4 regions of the Pseudomonas sp. GW821-FHT11G12 genome follow, and region 2 is predicted to be linked to each of the others. Evidence: predicted binding sites of a transcription regulator. Region 2 holds the regulator's gene; each other region holds the start of a gene.
What was found. The regulator FliA, encoded in region 2, starts transcription of late flagellar genes. The targets are predictions, from matches to a motif close to CTAAAGTTTNNNNNNNNNNNGCCGNTAA.
Positions count from the first base shown of each region.

Region 1: the regulator FliA is predicted to act here: its motif matches at 1,946-1,973, upstream of AC1RR7_RS06595 (methyl-accepting chemotaxis protein).
Region 3: the regulator FliA is predicted to act here: its motif matches at 2,114-2,141, upstream of AC1RR7_RS12585 (methyl-accepting chemotaxis protein).
Region 4: the regulator FliA is predicted to act here: its motif matches at 2,441-2,468, upstream of AC1RR7_RS16890 (flagellar protein MotY).

Region 1 covers NZ_JBXARH010000001.1:1,480,933-1,485,359, forward strand. Annotated here, with positions in the region: gene AC1RR7_RS06580 (phenylacetate--CoA ligase family protein) at 1-151, shown strand, start outside; gene AC1RR7_RS06585 (GNAT family N-acetyltransferase) at 151-1,077, shown strand; gene AC1RR7_RS06590 (hypothetical protein) at 1,126-1,659, opposite strand; gene AC1RR7_RS06595 (methyl-accepting chemotaxis protein) at 2,041-4,032, shown strand; gene AC1RR7_RS06600 (DUF411 domain-containing protein) at 4,188-4,427, shown strand, end outside.
Region 2 covers NZ_JBXARH010000012.1:108,679-113,105, reverse strand. Annotated here, with positions in the region: gene AC1RR7_RS27915 (chemotaxis protein CheA) at 1-1,022, opposite strand, end outside; gene AC1RR7_RS27910 (protein phosphatase CheZ) at 1,076-1,864, opposite strand; gene AC1RR7_RS27905 (chemotaxis response regulator CheY) at 1,882-2,253, opposite strand; gene fliA (RNA polymerase sigma factor FliA) at 2,421-3,161, opposite strand; gene fleN (flagellar synthesis regulator FleN) at 3,158-3,988, opposite strand; gene flhF (flagellar biosynthesis GTPase FlhF) at 4,102-4,427, opposite strand, start outside.
Region 3 covers NZ_JBXARH010000003.1:285,041-289,467, reverse strand. Annotated here, with positions in the region: gene AC1RR7_RS12590 (potassium/proton antiporter) at 1-119, opposite strand, end outside; gene AC1RR7_RS12585 (methyl-accepting chemotaxis protein) at 432-2,057, opposite strand; gene AC1RR7_RS12580 (hypothetical protein) at 2,335-2,565, shown strand; gene AC1RR7_RS12575 (cell division protein ZapA) at 2,562-2,864, shown strand; gene AC1RR7_RS12570 (methyl-accepting chemotaxis protein) at 2,964-4,427, shown strand, end outside.
Region 4 covers NZ_JBXARH010000005.1:134,156-138,582, reverse strand. Annotated here, with positions in the region: gene AC1RR7_RS16895 (argininosuccinate synthase) at 120-1,337, opposite strand; gene AC1RR7_RS16890 (flagellar protein MotY) at 1,467-2,375, opposite strand; gene pyrC (dihydroorotase) at 2,535-3,581, shown strand; gene rnt (ribonuclease T) at 3,578-4,252, shown strand; gene AC1RR7_RS16875 (peroxiredoxin) at 4,327-4,427, opposite strand, start outside.

The sequences.
Region 1 (4,427 bases), on a different contig from region 2:
GTTGATCGAACAACTCAATGCCGATCACTTGCTGGACGTGGAGATTCACTGCTGCACGGTTCAGGACCTGTCACGCCATCCGCGCTCCGGCAAACGCCAGCGCGTACTGGATCTGCGCGTCTACGACAGCCCGCCCATGGAACAGCGCTGATGGAAACAGTTACCCTGCGCAGTTACCGCAACAGCGACGCTGTGGCCGTGAGCAACCTGTTCCGAAAAACCTACGGCGATCTTTACGCCCAGCCTCACGTCTATCTGCCCTGCATGATTGATCGCAACCATGCGCTGGGGCGCTGGCACTCTCTGGTCGCCGTCGCCGAAGATCAAATGCTGGGACACGCGACCTTGATTCGTGCCAAGGGATCGCACATCGCCGAGCTGGCGTTGAGCGTGGTTGACCCTGAAACCCGAGGTCAGAACATTGCCACCCGCCTGGGACGGCAGCTGTTGATTCATGCGCAAGCCCTGGGATACCGGGGCGTGACGATCAAACAGGTCACCGGCCATCCCTACACACAGCGCATGGCAGCCAGTCTCGGCTTTCAGAGTGTCGGATGGCTGCCCGACCATGTCCCGTCTCCGTTCAATGCCTCGGCGCGGGAATCGCTGGTCATCGGTTACACGCCTGTCGACGATAACCGACGTCCGCTCCCGACCCAGGCGTGGCCCGAAAGCTGCCGGGATTTCATGAGGCAGATGTGCAGCATGTTCGGAACACAGGACAAGGCCGCGCCCTGGGTGGGCGAACCGGTGCAGCTGGAACAACAATTGAACCGGTATGAAGGCATTTTCAAAGAGATCGATGGCGGCTTGCTCAAGCAGTTGCAGGAACTGCCGGCGCATTGGCTCATTTCAGTCAGGCTCAGGCTGGCAAAGGAATTCGCAAGCGCTTTTCACTTGCTGACGACGGCGGGATTCGTGTTCACCGGGCTGGTGCCGGATGAGAGAGGAGCTGGCTGGCTGGCGTTGTTTCATCGTGGCGCCAGGCCACCGGCGTTGACGCTGATTTGCCCGCAGATGCAGCGGCTGCATGACGACCTGCAATCGCTCATTGCCAAGCCATCATCGTCCGTGTAACGCAAGAATGCCCAGGCCCTGCGCATCGGAGGGCCTGGTTTTACGCGATCAAGCCTTGGCGCTGACGCCTTTGTCGGTCGGAGGCGGACGTTCACCGCCCTGTCCGTAGGTTTTCAGGCTCTGCAGCACATAAATGGCTTTCTTGTACTCCGGGATCAACGTATTGGCGTACTTGTTGCCCTTGAGGCTGTTGTTGTTGATGGTGTCCAGTTGCGTGGCGAAATATTCCAGCGCATTGAACTTGGCATCCGGGTCTTTCTGAATGCCGAAACGATCGAACTTGTCACCGGCATTGAGCAGCGTCATCGAGGTCACTTCGGAAATGAGGCCCCGGCTGCGCAGGAAGTCAGTCAGTTTGCCCAATTGCTTGGGAGTGACGTTTTCCGGATCGAACCCCTTGATGTTCTTGTGCAAACGCTGCTTGTCCATTTCCGCCGTGTTGAGAACGGTGGGGTCGTTGCCGACCAGGGCCAGCATCTGCTTGACCTTCACGCTTTGAGAAACCGGTTTGCCCGAGCTCCCTGCGTCTCGAACCAGCAAACCTGCCTTGGGCTGCCACGCGCCGGTATAACCAACGGTCATGAGCGTGCTCCTTGCGAAAAGAACATGAAAATATCCTTGTGGAACGTCTTGAGTTGCCCGGAGTATCGGCCGGAAAACTGATGTCACCAATCTGTTTTTCACTTTTTTACAAATTTTGTACATTCTCGATACAAAGCACTGCAAGCCCCGCAGATATTGAGCCAGAGCCGCTTGGCCAGTCCGGCGAAAATCGGCTTTTTACTCTAACGAACGGGCTGGTTAGTTTGCATGTGTCGGATCTGTTACTTGCCGGTCAGCGTTTCAAAACTTTTTAGCACGTGAGTACCTAAAGCTTCCTCGCGCCGCGACGATACGTAAGGGATACCCCTACTGTTTTACTCCTCGCCCCTAATAAGAAACGCTGCTCAAGGACCGGTCTCCATGCCCGCATTCCGTACCATTCAGGCTCGCTACACGCTGTTTCTGGTTCTATTTATCCTGTTGCTGTCGGTCCTGACCGTGGTAGGCATCAGCCAGTTGGTCGCGCCGAAACTGCGTCATACCGAAGAGCAGGTGGTGCTCAACCGCATTGCCGAGGTCGCCGAGCAGATCCAGGGCGAACTGAACAAGGTTCAATCGCAGCAACGCAGCATCACCCAGACCATCCCGCTGCTCGACAGTGCCGCCATCGATACGGTGCTGCCGGGGCTGGTGGACCAGTACGGTGAATTGAAAGTATTTGGCGGTGGTATCTGGCCACTGCCCGGTCAGCGTGAGGCGGGACGCAACAAGTTCAGCACCTTCTGGCACCGCGACGGCTCCGGCAAACTGGCCGTGAACACCTTCTGGAACAGCGACGCAGCGCCCAACTATTACGACCAGAGCTGGTACAAGGGCGGCCTGCAGACACCGCGCGGCCAATGCGCCTGGGCCGCCGCCTATAAAGACGATGCCAGCGCCGAGCCACGCACCAACTGCGCCATGGCCATTCAGAAGAACGGCACGACCTGGGGTGTATCGACCATCGACGTGACGCTGGGCTTCTTCAACGACCTGGTGGCGCGCAAGGAAAAAGACCTCAGTGCCGAAATGCTGATCGTCGAGGCCGACGGCAAAATCATCAGCAACAGTTCGCGCATCAATGGCCCGATCGTGCTGAAAAACATCAGCGAGCTGGCCGGCAGTTCACCGTTTGCCAGCCAGGTAAAAGCAGGCCTGCAACAGCGTGATCAGGCCCAGCGCGTCGAGTTTGACAACAACGGTGAGGCCAGCACCTTCTTCATGCGCCCGATTGAAGGCACGCCATGGTTCCTCGCCACCGCCCTGCCGACCAAGTTGATTACCGCCCAGCGCGATGACGTGCTCAGCACACTCAGCCTGTTGCAGATCCCGCTGGTGATCCTGCTGGTGCTGTGGCAGGTCTATGCGATCCGCCAATTGATCCAGCGCATGAAGGCCCTGAAAGCCAACATCGATCTGCTGTCCAGCGGCGATGCCGACCTGACCCGCCGCATCACCATCCGCGCCGAAGATGAACTCGGCGCGATCGGTCACTCGGTCAACACCTTCATTGCCTATCTGCAGAACATGATCGGAGAAGTCACCCAGGCCACCGGCGCCATGGCTTCGAGCCTCGACAACCTGCAACGTACGTCGGCGCACACCAGCCAGATCCTGCTGCGCCACGCCTCGGAAACCGACCAGACCGTCACCGCGATCAACGAGATGAGTTCGACCGCTGAAAGCGTCGCGCAGAACGCGGCAGAAACCGCCGCCTTCACCCAGCGCGCCAACGAAAACGCCGACCGTTCGCGGGTGGTGGTTGGCGAAGCCTCGAGCAGCGTGGTCGCGCTGATCGACGAAGTGGCCAGCGCCACGCACAAGGTCGAAAGCATGCAACAGGACGCGCAGCGCATCACCGAGATTCTCGGGGTGATTGGCGCCATTGCCGGCCAGACCAACCTGCTGGCGCTGAACGCCGCCATCGAAGCCGCCCGCGCCGGTGAGCAGGGACGCGGCTTCGCGGTGGTGGCCGACGAAGTGCGCGCCCTCGCCGCCCGCACCCAGGCCAGCACTTCGGAAATCAACGAAATGTTGACCCGCCTGACCCAGGGCGTGAGTTCGTCGGTCAGCGCCATGGAAAACACCCAGGCCAGTTGCCAGTCGGCCGCCGACGCCACGGCGCGAGTCAACAGCGGCCTCGACGAGATGGCCGGCTCGGTCAGCCACATCAACAGCCTCAGCACGCAGATTGCCACCGCCGCCGAACAGCAAAGCGCCGTCACCGAAGAGATCAACCGCAGCATGGTGCAGATCCGTCACATGGTCGATGAACTGGTGCAAAGTGGTCAGGCCAGCGAGCTCAACACCCGACAGTTGCTGGAAGCCAACAGCCGGGTCGGCGCGATCATGGGCCGGTTCAAGGTGCGCTGATCCTGACAGATCTGTCATCTCTCGCTCAGCGGGCTGTCAGCCTTGATCTACGATCATGCTGACAACCCGCCTTGTATTACTTGGAAACACTCCGTTGATGCCGGGCGGGAAATTCCGGTCAAAATGCGTTTTTTTACCCGAGCCGAGAGCCCTCCATGCGAAACCACCTGCGTCTGGCCGCCCTGAGCGCGCTATTCATCTCCTCCCTGGCGCAAGCCGCCGACCTCATCCCGATCGAAGTCCATCGCGACGCCAACTGCGGCTGCTGCAAAAAGTGGATCAGCCACCTGGAAGCCAACGGTTTCAAGGTCGAGGATCACGTTGAAGCCGACATGAGCAGCTTCAAGCAACAACACGGCGTGCCACCACGTCTGGCGTCCTGCCACACCGCAATC
Region 2 (4,427 bases):
GGTTCGGCTTTAGGCTCAGGCGCTTTTGCAGCAGGTTTTGCCGCAGCGGCCGGGGCCTTGGCGGCAGGTGCTGCAACAGCAGAAGCATTGCCGGCCGTCACCACGGCACCGGTGGCGACGTCAGTGAACTTGCCTTTGCCATGCAGATCGTCGAGCAGCGATTCGAACTCATGGTCGCTGATCAGATCGCTACCGGCCGCAGCCGCTGCCGGAGCAGCAGATGCAGGCACCGACGCAATCGCCGATTCCAGCGCATCGACGGCAAAGTTGCCCTTGCCGTGCAACTGATCGAGCAAGGCTTCGAATTCGTCGTCGGTGATGTCGGAGCTGTCGCCCGCCGCCGGAGCAGCCGGTGCAGCGGCTGTCGGTGCCACGGCGTCGGCCGCGAACTGGCCCTTGCCGTGCAACTGGTCGAGCAGCGACTCGAATTCGGCGTCGGTGATTTCATCACTGGCTGCCTCATCGGAAGCAGGCGCAGCGGCAGCCGCCGGGGCTTCAGCTTCGGCCTTGACGGCGTTCAGCGAGTCCAGCAACTGTTCAAATTCGTTATCGGTGATATCGCCCGAATCGCCTTCGACGACCAGTTCTTCGATCATCTCGGCAACAGGCGAAGCCGGGGCTTCATCCGCCGATTGCGGTTCAGCCAGACGCGCCAGGGCGGCCAGCAGTTCCGGGGTTGCGGCAGTAATCGGGCTGCGATCGCGGACTTCGCTGAACATGCTGTTCACCGCGTCCAGCGCTTCGAGCACCACGTCCATCAGTTCTGCATCTACGCGACGCTCACCCTTGCGCAGGATGTCGAACACGTTTTCGGCGATGTGACAGCACTCCACCAGCTCATTGAGCTGAAGGAAGCCGGCGCCCCCTTTTACAGTGTGGAAACCGCGAAAAATTGCGTTGAGCAGATCTGCGTCATCCGGACGGCTTTCCAGCTCGACCAGTTGTTCGGACAGTTGCTCAAGAATCTCGCCGGCCTCAACCAGGAAATCCTGAAGGATCTCTTCATCGGCGCCGAAGCTCATTAGGGGGTGCTCCTACAGGTCTAAAAACCCAAAAAACCTATAATTCCAAAACTCTAGAATCCAAGGCTGGATAACAAATCGTCCACATCGTCCTGACCGGACACAACGTCTTCTCGTTTATCGGCATGAATCTGCGGACCTTCACCCTGCGAGAGATGTTTTTGTGGATCTTTTTCAGCGAGCATCGCCGCACGGTCATGTTCGATGCCCGCAAAGCGGTCCACCTGACTGGCCATGAGCACGAGTTTGAGCAGATTGCTTTCGACTTCGGTGACCAACTGGGTCACGCGCTTGATCACCTGACCTGTGAGGTCCTGGTAATCCTGGGCCAGCAGAATGTCGTTGAGGTTGCTCGACACCGCGCGGTTGTCCGCGCTGCTGCGTGCCAGAAAACCGTCGACCCGACGCGCCAGCTCGCGGAACTCTTCAGCCCCGACTTCACGGCGCATGAAACGTCCCCAGTCGGCACTCAACGCCTGGGCTTCGTCAGCCAGGCCATTGACCACCGGCGTGGCGCTTTCCACCAGGTCCATGGTGCGGTTGGCCGCCGCTTCAGTCAGCTTGACCACATAGCCCAGACGCTCGGTCGCATCAGTGATCTGCGATACTTCCTCGGCCTGCGGCATATGCGGGTCGATCTGGAAGTTGACGATTGCACTGTGCAGTTCGCGCGTGAGCTTGCCCACTTCCTGGTACAGGCCACGGTCACGGGTCTGATTGAGCTCATGGATCAGTTGCACAGCGTCGCCGAACCTGCCTTTTTCAAGGCTTTCGACCAGTTCGACCGCGTGTTTTTTCAGAGTCGACTCGAAGTCGCCCTGTGAAGATTCGTTATGCTCCATAGCTCCCCCGCGCGTCATCAGCCGATGCGTTCGAAAATCTTCTCGATTTTTTCTTTCAGCGCCTGAGCCGTGAAAGGTTTGACCACGTAGCCGTTAACGCCGGCCTGGGCCGCTTCGATGATCTGCTCGCGCTTGGCTTCAGCGGTCACCATCAGCACTGGCAGGTGCTTGAGTTTTTCATCGGCGCGCACGTGACGCAGCAGGTCGATACCGGTCATGCCAGGCATGTTCCAGTCGGTCACCAGAAAGTCGATGCTGCCGCTGTTGAGCACCGGAATGGCAGTGGTGCCATCGTCGGCTTCAACGGTGTTGGTGAACCCAAGGTCACGCAACAGGTTCTTGATGATCCGCCGCATCGTTGAGAAGTCATCAACGATGAGGATTTTCATGTCTTTGTTCAATTCGACCTCCAAGCAGTCTTAAACGCGCCCAGCACCTGGACGCGCCATTTCAATCAATCCGGCAAAGCACTCGATGACTGTCTGGAGCACAACAGAGCAAGACCGGTGCCGTTCACCACCGCACCAGCCTCGTTCGCAGCGTCCCCACACTGCCTTCAGCGCGCTCGCCACTCCCCCAAACGCCCCCGCAAGCGGGCCGCGCACTGGCTGTGTAACTGGCTGACCCGCGATTCACTGACGCCAAGGACTTCACCGATTTCCTTGAGGTTCAGCTCTTCGTCGTAGTACAGCGCCAACACCAGTCGCTCACGCTCCGGCAAATTGGCAATCGCGTCCGCCAACGCAGCCTGGAAGCGCTCATCTTCCAGATCGCGCGACGGCTCAAGATGAGCACTTGCGCCATCCTCGTGCAGCCCTTCGTGTTCGCCGTCCTGCAACAGGTCGTCGAAACTGAACAGTCGGCTGCCCAGGGTGTCGTTCAAAATCCCGTAGTAATCGTCGAGACTCAATTGGAGTTCGGCCGCAACCTCGTGATCTTTAGCGTCACGGCCGGTTTTAGCTTCAATCGAGCGAATCGCGTCGCTGACCATACGGGTGTTGCGGTGAACCGAGCGCGGTGCCCAGTCCCCCTTGCGTACTTCATCGAGCATGGCGCCGCGGATCCGGATGCCCGCGTACGTTTCGAAACTGGCGCCTTTGCTGGCGTCGTATTTGGTCGAGACTTCGAGCAGGCCGATCATCCCGGCCTGGATCAGGTCTTCGACCTGCACACTGGCCGGCAATCGCGCCAGCAAGTGGTAAGCAATGCGTTTGACCAGTGGCGCGTAACGCTCGATCAGCTCGTACTGCGCGTCACGTGCCGACTTCTTGTAGAAATTCATACCGCTGGCGGTCATAGCACAGGTCCTGCCGTTTGCTGCACGAGGCGCTCGACGAAAAATTCGAGGTGGCCGCGCGGATTGGCGGGCAGCGGCCAGGTGTCGACCTTTTGCGCGATCGCCTTGAACGCCAGTGCGCACTTGGAACGCGGGAAGGCTTCATAGACCGCACGCTGCTTCTGCACCGCCTTGCGCACGCTTTCGTCGTAAGGCACCGCACCGACGTATTGTAGGGCGACGTCGAGGAAGCGATCCGTGACCTTGGTCAACTTGGCGAACAGATTGCGACCTTCCTGCGGGCTCTGGGCCATGTTGGCCAGGACGCGGAAGCGGTTCATGCCGTAATCGCGGTTGAGCAGTTTGATCAGCGCGTAGGCGTCGGTGATCGAGGTCGGCTCGTCGCAGACCACCAGCAACACTTCTTGCGCAGCGCGAACAAAACTGACTACCGAGTCACCAATACCCGCAGCGGTGTCGATCACCAGTACGTCGAGATTGTCGCCGATGTCGCTGAACGCCTGAATCAGACCGGCATGCTGGGCCGGGCTCAGGTGAACCATGCTCTGCGTGCCGGAAGCGGCCGGCACGATGCGGATCCCGCCGGGGCCTTGCAACAGCACGTCGCGCAGCTCGCAGCGGCCCTCGATCACATCGGCCAGGGTACGTTTGGGCGTGAGGCCCAGCAGAACGTCGACGTTCGCCAGACCCAGGTCGGCGTCCAGCAGCATGACCCGACGGCCAAGCTCTGCCAGCGCCAGGGACAAGTTCACTGACACGTTAGTCTTGCCGACGCCACCTTTGCCGCCGGTCACCGCGATCACCTGTACGGGATGCATGCTGCCCATGTTATTTCTTTACCTTGTCTTGCATAGACGGAGGCCACATTACTGGCTGCGCGTTCACAACCGGAACAATGCATGGCAGACCATCGATGTAGGTACAAAAACTGTTCATTACCTCAGCCAACCTGCTTGGTGGGACTGTGGTAGATATCAGCGAACATGTCAGCCATGGCTTCTTCGCTGGGTTCTTCCTGCATTTGCACACTGACGGCGCGGCTGACCAATTGATGACGGCGCGGCAGATGCAGATCATCCGGAATCCGTGGGCCGTCGGTCAGGTAGGCGACCGGCAGTTCATGACTGATCGCCAGGCTCAGCACTTCGCCAAGGCTGGCCGTCTCATCCAGTTTAGTCAGGATGCACCCGGCGAGCCCGCAACGCTTGTAACTGTGATAAGCGGCGGTTAGAACCTGTTTCTGGCTGGTGGTTGCCAGTACCAGAT
Region 3 (4,427 bases), on a different contig from region 2:
GCAAGGATGATCACCAGAATCGGGATGCCGAGACGCGACGAAAGGGAACTGACAAGAATGCTCGCACCTACCAGCAACGCGCCGATCAAGAACAGGCTGTTGATGGTCGTCGCATTCAAAGGCAGTACTCCAGAAGCGGAAAGACGGGCACAAACTGACCATGCAGTCTGCGTGCCAGCGATTCTAACCTGTTGAAATGTGATGCTGTCAAAAAGCTTTTTCAGTGGGGTATTCGGATTTGCGTTCGGCGCGCGATTGCTGCCCTCACCCTAGCCCTCTCCCAGAGGGAGAGGGGACTGATCGTGGTGTTTGTGTGAGCTACGGCGACCTGAAATCCCGAGTCGAACTCAGGATCTGAAAAGCCCCCAATCTGCTCCCTCTCCCTCCGGGAGAGGGCTGGGGTGAGGGGCTTTTGATCTTGATCTCAAAAATTACAGGCTGAACCGTCCAACCATATTGTTCAGATCCAGCGCCAGGCGCGACAGCTCGTTGCTCGCCGCACTGGTCTGATTCGCGCCGGTCGCCGATTGCACCGACAGATCGCGGATGTTGACCAGGTTGCGATCCACTTCACGTGCAACCTGTGCCTGCTCTTCGGCAGCGCTGGCGATTACCAGGTTGCGCTCGTTGATTTCGACGATGGCCGTGTTGATGGTGTCCAGCGACAGACCAGCGCCACGGGCGATGTTCAGGGTCGATTCGGCGCGCTCGGTGCTGTTGCGCATCGAATCCACGGCGTGTTCGGTGCCGCTCTGGATGCTGCCGATCATGCGCTCGATTTCGCTGGTCGACTGTTGGGTGCGGTGCGCGAGGGCACGGACTTCGTCCGCCACCACGGCAAAACCGCGACCGGCTTCACCGGCACGGGCCGCTTCGATGGCAGCGTTCAGTGCCAGCAGGTTGGTCTGGTCAGCCAGGCCGCGGATCACGTCCAGCACCTTGCCGATGTCACGGGATTCGTTGGCCAGATCACCGATCAGGGTCGCGGTGCTCTGCACATCGGCGCTCATGCGCTCGATGGCGCTGACGGTTTCCTGCACCAGATCGCGACCGTCGCCGGCGGAAGTGGTGGCGTTCTTCGAGGCTTCCGAGGTGCTGACCGCGTTGCGTGCGACTTCTTCCACGGCGCTGGTCATCTCGTTGACCGCCGTGGCGGCCTGCTCGATTTCGTTGTTCTGCTGGGTCAGGCCACGGGCGCTTTCGTCGGTGACACTGTTCAGCTCTTCGGCGGCGGACGCCAGTTGGGTGGCCGAGCCGGAGATTCGCTGCAGCGTGTCGCGCAGCTTCGACTGCATCTTGGCCATGGCCGCCAGCAGGCGACCGGCTTCGTCGGTGCCGTCAACGTGGATCGGCTGGGTCAGGTTGCCTTCGGCGATGGTTTCCGCCGCATCCAGCGCTTTGGAAATCGGCTTGGTGATGCTCAGGGTCAGCAGCCAGGCGAAGAGGAAGGTCAGGCCGGTCGCGATCACCAGCAGCGTCACCACCAGGCTGAAAGCCGAAGAAAACTGCTCGGCGGCTTGCTGGTTGGTGGTGCTGATCTGCTCGCCGTTGATTTGCATCAGACGGTTGAGCACCGAGTTCATTGCTTCGGAGTTGTCGAGCAACTGGGTGTTCAGCAGGTTGCGCAGCTCATCCACCTGATTGTTGCGCGACAGGGTTTTCATCCGGTCTTCGATCTGGCGGTATTGACCCAGCAACTGCACGTATTGGTCATAGGCCGCACGTTCGGCCGGGCTGCCGATCAACGGCTCGTAATCGGTCTGGGCCTTGCGGATCTGCTGGTTGCGCATCTCCAGCAGTTCGATGGTTTTCTGTTGGATGTCCGGCTCGCGGTTCACCAGTAAGCGGTACGACAGCACCCGCAGACGCAGGGTCAGCTGAGTGAACTCGTCGAGGTTCTTGATGCTCGGCACGCTGGTGGTGGTGATGTTTTCGGCGGCGCCGCGGATCTTGCTCATCTGGTTCAGGGCGAACACACCGAGAATGAGCATCAGGCCGCCGATCAGGGCAAAACCGGTGAACGCCCGGGGGGCGATATTCATATTGCGAAGGGACATGGGGCGTATACCAGGAAGGGCCGCATCCATGCGGGCTGAGACTGCTGTTGGATGACTTATCGGTCATACGACTAAAGTCTTGAGCCCGTGCGCGTATTTGTCGCACTGAAGGCCGGGCGACGAAGTGCAGGAACCAGATCGGCAGATCACAGTCTCTAACACTCGCAGGAACGGTCGGCCACCAGGAAAATCAAGGCCTTGCGCCGGTTTAACCCTGGCATCCACGACGACTTTTCTTTATCGTACGCGCCCTTTGAAAATGCCCTGGAAGATCAAAATGTTGGAAGCATCCCTCAGCCAATTGGAACAGCTCGTCAGCGACCTGGTGCAACAGAACCAGACTCTCTCGGAAACCAACCAGACCCTGTCCACGGAACTGGCCCAGGCCAAGGATGAAAACGAAAGCCTGCAACTGAGCCTGATGGAACAGGAAGAAAAACACGGCGCCACTGCCGCTCGCATCCAGGCCCTGGTTGATCGCGTCAACGCAGGTCCTGTCAGCGCATGAACCACGGCACAGCAGGGGTAAAAGTCGTCTCCATCATGGGGGAGGACTATTCGATCAAGGCACCGGCCGGGGAAGAACAGACCCTGCTGGACGCCGCATTGATGCTCAAGGCCGCACTGGCCGACACCAAACGCAAATACCCGACGCTGATCGGCGACCGCCTGCTGGTGCTGGCGGCGATGAATCTGTGCTCGCAGCAGATTGAAATGAAGAAGCAGCACCAGCAGGAACTCGAGCGTTACCAAGAGCAAGTCAGCGCCACGGTCGAGACCATCGCCAAGACCATCAATCAGGGTTGATGGGTTGCGCACAACCAAAGAATAAGATTGTCGATTGCGTTGTATACAATCGGCACGGCTGTTGCAGTGTTTCAGCCTCTTATTCTTTGGGGGTGCTCCATGCAGTTCTGGCGTCGCAGTATTCAATGGCAGTTGATCCTCGGCATGGGCACCGCCCTGCTGGTCAGCATCCTGATCGTGGTTGGCATTTATACCCTGGTGGTCAACCGCCTCGCCCAGAGCTATCTGGTCGAGCAGGCGTTGCCGTCGAGCATCGAAGCGACGCGCAACGACATCGAGCGAATCCTCGTTCAACCCCTCACCGCCGCCAAAGACATCGCCAGCAACACAATGGTCCGCGACTGGCTGGCCACAGGTGAAGACTCCGCCAAAACGGCAGGCTTCGCGCAATATCTGGAAGGCATCCGCGCCGAACACAAGGCGTTTACCGCGCTGATCATCGGCACCGAATCCAATCACTACATCACCGAAAAAGGCCTGGATCGCACCCTCAGCCGCGCCAAACCGGCCGATGCGTGGTTCTACTCATTCCTGGACAGCAATCAGCCCCGAACCCTGAACATCGACAACGACGGGGCCACCGGAGAGTTGGCGCTGTTCATCGACCTGAAGGTCGAACAGGCCGGCAAAGTGGTCGGCGTTGCGGGGCTAGGTCTGAGCATGAAAGAGCTGTCCGAGCTGATCCACAATTTCAGCTTCGGCGAGCGCGGGAAGGTCTATCTCGTGCGTTCCGACGGTTTGATCCAGGTCCATCCCGAGGCGCAATTCAGCGGCAAGCGCACGCTTACGGAGCAGATCGGCGCAAGCGCGGCACAAGCGGTCATGGGCCATAAAGTGGCCGCCAACAGCAGCTTCCAGCGCGACGGCGAAGACTTCCTCGCCTTCAGCCTGCCTTTGCGTGACCTTGGCTGGACCCTGGTGGCCGAAGTGCCGCAGTCACAGATCTACGCCGAAGCCCGCCGGGCGATGTGGATGAGCAGTGGCATCGGTCTGGCGGTGGCGCTGGTTTGCCTGGCGCTGGTGATCTGGCTGGCTCAGGGATTGGTGCGACCGATTCGTCAGGTAACAGCTGCGCTGGTAGCAATCGGTAGCGGTGGTGGAGATTTGACCCATCGGTTAGATTCCAGCCGCGCCGACGAGCTGGGCGACCTCGCTCGGGGCTTCAACCGTTTCCTCGACAGTCAGCGCGGGATGATCGCCGAGGTGTTGACCACCAGTGAGCGTTTGCGTGTCGCTGTGGGTCAGGTGGCCAGGGTTGTGGATAACACCGCCGAGCGCTCCGGTCGCCAGCAGGAAATGACCGACATGGTTGCCACCGCCGTCCACGAAATGGGCCTGACCGTGCAGGAAATCGCCCAGAACGCCGGCAACGCCGCGCTCGCCTCGCAAACGGCGCGAGATGAAGCGATGCAGGCGCGGGAAGTGGTCGGCGGCTCGATTCGCCATATAGAAAGCATGTCTGATGAAATCGGCGTCGCGGCCGGCGCGGTGGGGGAGTTGGCGCATCAGGTGGCTTCGATCGATCAGGTGCTGGCGGTGATTCGCGGCGTTTCTGAACAGACC
Region 4 (4,427 bases), on a different contig from region 2:
AGTACAACAGATGAGTTCGGGAACGCTGATCCACTACGATCAGGTAAACAGAAGGGTTTTGCAGCATAGCGGTCTTGTCAGAACGACAAGACCGCTATTTCACGTCTGGTCCGAAGGACTCAGAACAGCTTGCGGCCTTTGTTGGCAGCAATGCGCATACGCAGCGCGTTGAGCTTGATGAAGCCCGCCGCGTCGGCCTGGTTGTAGGCGCCGCCGTCTTCTTCGAAGGTCGCGATGTTGGCGTCGAACAGCGAATCGTCGGACTTGCGGCCGGTCACGATCACGTTGCCCTTGTACAGCTTCAGGCGCACGACGCCATTCACGTTGACCTGGGAGGCGTCGATCATCTGTTGCAGCATCAGACGCTCCGGGCTCCACCAGTAACCGGTGTAGATCAGGCTGGCGTACTTCGGCATCAACTCGTCTTTCAAGTGAGCGACTTCGCGGTCCAGGGTGATCGACTCGATGGCGCGGTGAGCGCGCAGCATGATGGTGCCGCCCGGGGTTTCGTAGCAGCCACGGGACTTCATGCCGACATAACGGTTCTCGACGATGTCGAGACGGCCGATGCCGTGTTGGCCACCGATCTTGTTCAGGGTCGCCAGTACGGTGGCCGGAGTCATTTCGACGCCGTCCAGAGCGACGATGTCGCCGTTGCGGTAGGTCAGTTCCAGGTATTGCGGCTTGTCAGGTGCGTTCTCCGGGGAGACAGTCCAGCGCCACATGTCTTCTTCGTGCTCGGTCCAGGTGTCTTCCAGCACGCCGCCTTCATAGGAGATGTGCAGCAGGTTGGCATCCATCGAGTACGGGGATTTCTTCTTGCCGTGGCGCTCGATCGGGATCGCGTGCTTCTCGGCGTAGTCCATCAGTTTCTCGCGGGACAGCAGGTCCCACTCGCGCCAAGGGGCAATCACTTTTACGCCTGGCTTGAGCGCGTAGGCACCCAGTTCGAAACGGACCTGGTCGTTGCCCTTGCCGGTTGCGCCGTGGGAAATGGCGTCGGCACCGGTTTCGTTGGCGATTTCGATCAGACGCTTGGCAATCAGCGGACGCGCGATGGAAGTACCCAGCAGGTACTCGCCTTCGTAAACGGTGTTGGCACGGAACATCGGGAACACGAAGTCACGCACGAATTCTTCGCGCAGGTCGTCGATGTAGATTTCTTTGACGCCCATGGCCTGAGCCTTGGCGCGAGCCGGTTCGACCTCTTCGCCCTGACCCAGGTCAGCGGTGAAGGTCACGACTTCACAGTTATAAGTATCCTGCAGCCACTTGAGGATCACCGAAGTGTCCAGGCCGCCGGAATACGCCAGAACGACCTTGTTTACGTCCGCCATGCCATCACTCCACGGGGTTCTACGGAAAGCCGAGGAGTCTACCGCTCAAACGCGATAATTTACAGAGGCGCGACAGCTTAAGACGACAAAGCGACAGAATCTGTCGAGAGGGCGACGATGACCGGCGGGTCAGGACGTCGCCGCAGCGTTGGCCGGTGTGCTGGCCTGAGGCGCAGGAGCGGTAGTCGGTGCCACCCGCGCAAGGTGCACGTTGACCCGACGGTTCTTGGCCCGGTTGGCGGCATTGGTGTTTGGCACCAACGGGTAACGTTCACCATGGAAGCGCACGGTGATCTGCGATTCCTGGATACCGTTGGCCTTGAAGAAGTCGACCACCGCCAGAGCGCGCCGGCGCGACAGTTCGCGGTTGGTCAGGCGATTGCCGCTGTTGTCGGAGTGGCCGTCGAGCTCGATGTGGTTGACCGTCGGATCGGCCTTCATATATTCGAGCATGACTTGCAGCTTGGCCTTGGCGGCGGCGTCCAGTTCGATGCCTTCGCCGGGGAAACCGATCTGTGATTGCTTGACCTGCTCGAAATTCTGCGGGAGCAGTTTCGCCACGCAGGCCTGATAGTCGTTGAACGCCTTGCTGAACTTGACCGGCAACAGACGCACTTCCGACACACGGCCATCGCCCGATGCATGGCGCACCACGGGGCTGCGCCCGTCCATCAGGCCGCTGATCAGTTGCCCGGCCTGCGCCTGAGAACTGTTGAACAGGATATTGCCACTGCCGATCCTGACCGTGCCCAGATTGATATCGCCACGGCCCGGCTGCCAGGGCGCCGCTGCCGCCATCAAGGTCGCCGAACCGCCGCCGAGCATGGCGTTGTAGGCGTTCAGGCGGAAAGTCGCCTGCTCGCCGGCCTTGCGCACGAACTGGCCCGAGCCGAAATCGGTGATCGGCTGCGTCAGGCGGCATTCGAACTTGTCGCCCTCGACCGTCCACTCAATGTTCTCCAGACGGGTCTGGTAGGTCAGCGCCATCGCCGGAAGGCTGGCAAACACACTGAGCAAGGCTAAATAACGCTGGCGCACGGGAGGCTCCATTGGCTTCTACAACAAAAAGACCGATACATACATGTTTACGGCATACCTATGGGATATCGGACGCTCGTCGCAAAACTTGATAGCGAGTGCCTGCAAGAGTCTTTTCCGGTAGCATTCGCCTCAGTTTGACCCGCCTGGAATCCCCTCATGTCCGACCGCCTGACCCTGCTGCGTCCCGACGACTGGCACATTCATCTTCGCGATGGTGCCGTGTTGACCAATACCGTTGCAGATGTTGCGCGCACCTTTGGTCGCGCGATCATCATGCCTAACCTGGTACCTCCGGTGCGCAACGCCGCTGAAGCCGACGGCTATCGCCAGCGGATTCTCGCTGCCCGCCCGGCCGGCAGTCGTTTCGAGCCGTTGATGGTGCTGTACCTCACCGACCGTACCCAGCCCGAAGAAATTCGTGAAGCCAAGGCCAGCGGTTTTGTCCACGCGGCCAAGTTGTACCCGGCCGGCGCCACCACCAACTCCGATTCCGGGGTCACCAGCATCGACAAGATCTTCCCGGCGCTGGAAGCCATGGCCGAAGTCGGCATGCCGCTGTTGATCCACGGTGAAGTCACCCGTGGCGACGTCGACGTGTTCGACCGCGAGAAAATCTTCATCGACGAGCACATGCGTCGTGTGGTCGAGCGTTTCCCGACGCTCAAGGTCGTGTTCGAACACATCACCACCGGCGACGCCGTGCAGTTCGTCAACGAGGCTTCGGCCAACGTTGGCGCGACGATCACCGCGCATCACCTGCTCTACAACCGCAACCACATGCTGGTAGGCGGAATCCGGCCGCACTTCTATTGCCTGCCGATCCTCAAGCGCAATACCCACCAGGAAGCCCTGCTCGACGCCGCCACCAGCGGCAGCGCGAAGTTCTTCCTCGGCACCGACTCGGCGCCGCACGCCCAGCACGCCAAGGAAGCCGCCTGCGGCTGCGCCGGCTGCTACACCGCGTACGCCGCCATCGAGTTGTATGCCGAAGCCTTTGAACAGCGCAATGCGCTGGACAAGCTCGAAGCCTTCGCCAGTCTCAACGGCCCGCGTTTCTACGGCCTGCCGGCGAACACCGATCGCATTACCCTGGTCCGTGAAGAATGGACCGCCCCGACCAGCCTGCCCTTCGGCGAGCTGACCGTTATCCCGCTGCGCGCCGGTGAAAAACTGCGCTGGCGCCTGCTGGAGGAACACGCGTGAGTGAAGACCATTTCGACGACGAACTGGACGGTCAAGGTGGCGGCGGTTCACGCCATCCAATGGCAGCACGCTTTCGCGGCTACCTGCCGGTTGTCGTCGACGTAGAGACCGGTGGTTTCAACTCGGCCACCGACGCATTGCTGGAGATTGCCGCGACCACCATCGCCATGGATGAAAAGGGTTTCGTTTACCCGGACCACACCTACTTCTTCCGTGTCGAGCCATTCGAAGGCGCCAACATCGAAGCGGCCGCGCTGGAGTTCACCGGGATCAAGCTCGATCACCCGTTGCGCATGGCGGTCAGCGAAGAGACGGCCCTGACCGATATCTTCCGTGGCGTGCGCAAGGCCTTGAAGGCCAACGGTTGCAAACGGGCGATCCTGGTCGGCCACAACAGCAGCTTCGACCTGGGCTTCCTCAACGCCGCCGTCGCGCGGCTGGACATGAAGCGCAACCCGTTCCATCCGTTCTCCAGCTTCGACACCGCAACCCTCGCGGGTCTGGCGTACGGTCAGACCGTACTGGCCAAGGCCTGTCAGGCAGCCGACATCGATTTCGATGGCCGTGAAGCGCACTCCGCGCGTTACGACACCGAAAAGACGGCCGAGCTGTTCTGCGGCATCGTCAACCGCTGGAAACAGATGGGCGGCTGGGAAGACTTCGACGACTGAGGGTCGTCGGATTAAATCCCGCGCATGAAAAAACCGGCTCAAGAGCCGGTTTTTTTGTACCTCGACGTTGCGCCTTACAGGGCAGCAGCGTTCTCGGTCAGGTAAGCCGCAACGCCTTCTGGCGAAGCGTTCATGCCTTTGTCGCCTTTTTTCCAGTTGGCAGGGCAGACTTCGC